2 linked regions of the Draconibacterium halophilum genome follow. The protein of the gene in region 2 interacts with the protein of the main gene of each other region in a pairwise test. Links are inferred from orthologs where the notes say so. Each region holds a gene or a part of one and is shown on either strand. Other genes may lie near its edges.

Evidence for each region. The genes of interacting proteins can lie anywhere in the genome.
Region 1: the proteins of G0Q07_RS08810 (region 2) and G0Q07_RS19400 interact in binary tests that used the Escherichia coli proteins (3 or more experiments, as listed by UniProt). The link is inferred for Draconibacterium halophilum from one-to-one orthologs.

Annotation. Positions count from the first base shown.
Region 1 is NZ_CP048409.1:4,746,102-4,749,011, forward strand. It holds G0Q07_RS19400 (molybdenum cofactor guanylyltransferase), read right to left. Parts: upstream 1,784-2,910; coding sequence 1,217-1,783; downstream 1-1,216. Other genes in the region: G0Q07_RS19390 (cytochrome b family protein), read left to right, coding at 1-394; G0Q07_RS19395 (Crp/Fnr family transcriptional regulator), read left to right, coding at 542-1,231; G0Q07_RS19410 (RNA polymerase sigma factor), read left to right, coding at 2,078-2,641; G0Q07_RS19415 (hypothetical protein), read left to right, coding at 2,647-2,910. UniProt on the Escherichia coli protein: Transfers a GMP moiety from GTP to Mo-molybdopterin (Mo-MPT) cofactor (Moco or molybdenum cofactor) to form Mo-molybdopterin guanine dinucleotide (Mo-MGD) cofactor.
Region 2 is NZ_CP048409.1:2,181,954-2,184,988, reverse strand. Bases 20-2,984 are described here. They hold G0Q07_RS08810 (molybdopterin molybdotransferase MoeA), read left to right. Parts: upstream 20-896; coding sequence 897-2,072; downstream 2,073-2,984. Other genes in these bases: moaC (cyclic pyranopterin monophosphate synthase MoaC), read left to right, coding at 2,860-2,984; G0Q07_RS08805 (GTP 3',8-cyclase MoaA), read left to right, coding at 2,044-2,856; G0Q07_RS08815 (molybdopterin-guanine dinucleotide biosynthesis protein MobB), read left to right, coding at 352-900. In the rest of the region: more of moaC, read left to right, coding at 2,985-3,035. UniProt on the Escherichia coli protein: Catalyzes the insertion of molybdate into adenylated molybdopterin with the concomitant release of AMP.

The DNA of each region.
Region 1 (2,910 bases), 2.6 Mb from region 2 along the record:
ACCCGTTGCTCCGCACACCACAACCAAAGAAGGGCGGGATTGCAAAACCTGCCATAACAGCTCGCTGGCACTAGGTTACGGCGACGGAAAATTGATCTATGAGATTACTCAAGGGAAAGGCAAATGGACTTTCTCTCCACTTTACCAGCGAGATGTATATGACGGTCTTCCGGCTGATGCCTGGATTGATTTCCTACAAACAAGAACTGGCAAAGTGGCTACACGTTCCAATGTTTCTCCGCTAAGTATTGAGCAGCAACAACAAATCTTAACGGTTGGCGCCTGCCTTACCTGCCACGATGACAACTCGGCTATTATGAAAACCACACTTACTGATTTTGAGGGACAGTTACAAAAACGAAGTTCGGTCTGTGTTCTTCCTGAATGGGAATAAAAGAATCCACAGGAAGTTCATAAACCAATCATATAATTCTCTATCTCATAGAAATTACTCTACATACCATTAACGAAATCCATTTTATGATATATATCACAAGAATTTGGTACATTGCACAATCATTAAAGGTGAAAATCCGGGATTATGGGGAACACTACTTGTAACTGCCAAGACTGTCAGCTTAAGGATATCTTTTTTTCTAACATAAAAACCGATGAACTCCTGAATATCTGCGACCTGAAAGTTGAAAAACAATATTCAAAAGGAGAATCAATTATTCAGGAAGGCGACCTAATTACTGAATTCTTATATATGAAAGAAGGCCTTGTAAAGCTTTCAAAAACAGCTATAAACGGCAAAGATCAGATTATAAGCTTTTCAAAACCATTTGATTTTGTGAGTCTCCTTTCTGTATTTTCTTCAAGCCAATACAAGTATTCTGTTACAGCAATTGAGGAAACAACGGTATGTATTCTACAATTAAGTGTTGTGAAAAATTTCGCTCAGGAAAATGCATTGTTTGTAATGGATATAATGGCACATATTAGCGAAATAACCGATAATATTATTCACGACAATCTGGAGATAAAACGGAAGCACCTTAAGGGACGTATTGCACACGTTTTGCTCTATTTTTCCGACTACATTTATAAAAATGATGAGTTTGAACTGCCGATATCCAGGCGCGAAATTGCCGAATATATTGGAATGACCACTGAAAATGTAATCCGAACTTTATCCGAATTTCGTAAAGATGAAATCATCAAAATAGTTGGAAAAGACATTCTGATTGTCGATAAAAAACGTCTGAAAAGTATTTCAGAATTTGGATGATTGTAAATCCTCCGGGCGGTTCAGGTTAGTAAACAGACGTTTATTCTCCACTTGCAATTCCCCGGCATCCAGCCAGTTTGTTTTCGACTCTTTCAACAGATTTTGCATTCTGTAATCATCAGATTGCAGCCTGTTTCCCATTGCGGGTAAAATGCTTTTGTTGTACAATGCTATCAGAGGCTCCGCACCTTTTTCGGTAAACGGGATAACAGCATCAAAATCGCCGGTGTTGGCCAGAAGAAATTTCAGAAAGTTACTATCAACAAAGGCAGCATCGACACTTAAAACCAGGTTCCAATCGGATTTTGATTGTTTTAATCCGGAAGATATACCGCCCATCGGGCCGCAGTTTTTTATCTCGTCTTCAATAACAGGGTAGCCAAAAGTTGTGTGTGACTGATGATTTGAACTAATTAACAACTCTGAAGAAATAGGTTTGCAAAGCTCAATTGCCCGTTCGAGCAAAGTTTGTCCATCGAGCTCCAGCAAAGCTTTGTCGGTGCCCATTCTTTTACTTTTCCCGCCGGCCAGAATTATTGTGGTGATTTGCATGTGCTAAAAGTACGGAAATAAAAAAAGCTCCAGATAAAATCTGAAGCTTTTGTAGGGTGGATGATGGGATTTGAACCCACGACCTCCGGAACCACAATCCGGCGTTCTAACCAACTGAACTACAACCACCATTTTGTTTGCGGGTGCAAATATAAATATTTTATTCTTTCTACAACTCAAAAAATATAATTTTTGAGTGCTATTTTTGAATGTAATAGCTAGTCGGAAAATTTATTCCGTACATTATGCAACCTCGCAAGCATATTCTTGTCATTAAAATTGAAAGATGAACAGTTGATACAGAAAGAGCACATACATAAAAAAATTATCGAAGCCTGTAAGAAAGGGGATAACCGGGCACGATACAAGCTGTATGAGCTGTACTCAAAAGCTATGTTCAATATTTGTTACCGAATGATGAATAACCGCGAGGAGGCCGAGGACATGTTGCAGGAAGCATTTACACAGGCATTTACCAAACTGGAATCGTTCCGTTACGAATCGAACTTCGGATCGTGGCTTAAACGCATTGTCGTAAACACATGCATTAATGCCATTAACAAACGAAAAGTAGATCTCACCTATTGCGAAGAGATTTACGACTACGACAGCGAACCGGAAAACAACGATTACGAACCGGAATTTACAGTAGCAAATATTACACAGGCAATAGAACACTTGCCCGAAGGAGGAAGAATGGTTTTTTCGTTATATCTGCTTGAGGGTTACGATCATGGCGAAATCGCACAAATACTGGAAATTAAAGAATCGACATCGAAAACCCAGTTTATGCGTGCCAAACGCCGAATTGTTGAACTATTAAAACAAACCCATGGAGATGCTATGGATAAAATATAAGCCATATGGAGAAGAATAGAATGGAAGAATTTATAAAAGCGAATCGCGAGGAGTTTGATTTCAGAACACCATCGCCCGAGGTTTGGGACAAAATTGACGCGGCCACGAAAAAAACAAAAGTTGTTTCGATGCGCCACTATTTTATCCGTGCTGCAGCAGTGGCTGTTATTCTAATTGCCACAGGAATAGTACTTTGGCAAACGAACCTGAACAGCCCGGCCAGACTTGCAGAGAATGCTGATCCGGAGCTAAAAGAACTTATTGAAGCC
Region 2 (3,035 bases):
CCGGGGTAAATTGGAAAGGAGAAAGAGCAAATTCTGCATTGGGAGAACTGAAGCTCCTTCCCTTCCCTGAAACATATTAACCTGAGTTCAATTATAAATCTTGCCTCAGTTTCTGGAAATTTTTAGCAGAAATTATTGCAGATTTTTGAAGGACTATCGGGATAATTCAAGAAAATATGAAACGATTTATGCAAAAATTAGTAAATCCCGAAGGAAATTACAGAAATGCACAATCTTTAAACAGAAAACCTCTTAAAATAGCCCGCTATTCTTGCGATATTTTCAGTCCAAATCTCGCACATTTCTGTAATTCTGAGGTTAACATCTATAACTGAACTCAGGTTGTATTAAATGACACTAGTAAAACAAGATACTAAAATCGATTATCCGAACTTGCTATTGATTGCAGGCAACGGGCGAAATGTGGGAAAAACCTATTTCGCCTGTCGCATAATCGAATCATTATCCAAACAAACTCCCATTACAGGACTTAAAATCACTTCGCATATTCATGAGCACAACAGCGAAGATGTACTTCAAAAAGATAAACACTATGTTATTTTACAGGAAAAGCAGATTACAAGTAAAGACAGTTCGCTGATGTTACAAGCAGGAGCCAAACAGGTTTTCTTTGTAATGGCAGCACCGGAATATCTTATCGAAGCTTTTGAAAAACTGTCAGCGTATTTACCTGAAACACCCATTGTTTGCGAATCGGGTGGATTACATGAAATTATTAATCCCGGTTTATTCTTTTTTGTTCAATCGCCCGGAAACATGGTGAAAAAACCACATCATCTGATACACAATCCGATAATTGTATATAATGACGGAGAAAACCTTAAATTTGATTACAGCAAAATTCAGGTCAACAACAATAAATTTTCACTCATTTCATGAACCAATTTAAAGAGATACAACAGCATATCGGCAATTTATCGCCGGTTTTACCGACCGAAAAGATACTTCTGAAAGATGCATTTAACCGGGTACTACTGGAAGATGTAGTTGCTGATTTAAATATGCCACCTTTCAATAAATCAGCGATGGATGGTTTTGCGTGCAGTTACGAAGATATTGCCAATGAGTTGGAAGTGCTGGAAGTAATAAATGCCGGTAAAATCGCGTCTGTCAAAATTGGGAAAAACCAGTGTGTTAAAATTATGACGGGCGCAGCTGTTCCTTCCGAATGCGATTGCGTATTTATGGTTGAGGATGCTGAAGAGCTTTCTGAAAATAAAGTACGTTGTACCAATCCAAAAACAAAGAAAAATATTTGTTACCTCGGCGAAGATTATAAAAAAGGTGAAAAGCTGTTAAAAAAGGGAATGTTAATAAATGTTCCTCAAATGGCAGTTCTTGCCGGTGCTGGTTATGCTGAGGTTTTGGTATCAAAACGCCCAAAAGTAACTGTAATTGCTACTGGTAGTGAATTGGTTCCACCATCTGAAACACCAAAACCAGGACAGATTCGGAATAGTAATTCCAGCCAGGTGATCACCCAGCTCAAGAAAATGAATCTTGAAATTGTGGATGAACTCATGCTGGTTGACGACTACGAATTGCTCACGAAAAGCTTTAACGCCGCATTGGGAACGAGTGATTTTATCGTTTTCACCGGTGGAGCATCGGTCGGTGATTTCGATTTTATTCCAGAAATCTTGAAAGAACAGGGATTTAAAATATACTGGGATCACACGGGTATTAAGCCGGGTAACCCAATGACTTTTTCAGAAAAGGGAGGCAAGTTTGTTTTTGGACTTTCAGGAAATCCCGTGTCGTCATTTGTGCAATTTGAACTGATTGCCAAACCAACAATCAATAAATTACTGGGAGCCAATTACAATCCCTTGCGTATAAAAGCCCGGATGAATTTTACATTCCAACGAAAAAAAACCAATCGATTGGCAATTATTCCGGTTTTTATTGATGACAATGGAGCCACTTCGGAAATTCCATTTCATGGATCGGCGCATATTAATTCACTGGCTTTTGCAAATGCCCTTCTGGAGGTACCACTGGGAGTTTCCGCCATTCAAACCAATGAATTTGCATATGTACGACCACTTTAACAGACATATCAACTACCTGCGCATTTCGGTAACCGACCGCTGCAATTTCAGGTGCGAATACTGCATGCCGGCCGAAGGTTTACCTTTAAAAAAGCACGAGGATATTCTTTCATTCGACGAAATTACCGACATCGTTAAGGCAGGTGTAAAACTGGGGATTAGAAAACTCCGAATTACCGGAGGTGAACCGTTAGTGCGCAAAGATCTTCCGGAGCTGATAAGTAAGCTTTCTGCTATTCCGGAGATTGAGGATATTGGCATGACCACAAACGGTGTGCTTTTGCCACGTTATGCCAAAGCGTTAAAAGCTGCCGGTTTAAAAAGGGTGAACATCAGTCTGGACACCATGAATCCCGCGAAATTCAAGAAGATTACCCGCGTTGGAGAACTTAACGATGTATTGATGGGAATTGATGCAGCACTGGACGCCGATTTACAACCAGTAAAAATCAACTTTGTTCGCATTCCCGGCGAAAACGAGGAGGACGAACAGAAAGTACGGGAATTTTGCCAAAATAAAGGTTTAAAGCTGCGTTTTATTCGGCAGATGGATTTGCGCACCGGTGAGTTTTATGCCGTAGACGGAGGTTTAGGCGGCATTTGCAAAATATGTAACCGCCTGCGTTTAACTGCCGACGGATTTATCGTTCCATGCCTGCACTCCGGACTGCGTTACAGCACCCGCGAATTGGGCGTTGAAGAAGCATACAACCAGGCCCTTGAAAACAAACCGGAAAAGGGAGTAGGAACCGAATCACACGATTTTTCAAATATTGGAGGATAAAATATGAGCCAATTATCACATATCAACAAAGAAGGAAAAGCCAATATGGTGGATGTGGGTCACAAACCACAACAGGTACGAACTGCCAAAGCATCGGGTTTTATTACCTTGCAGCCCGAAACCATTCGGCTGATAAACGAAAGCCTGATTAAAAAAGGCGACGTAATTACCATTGCTGA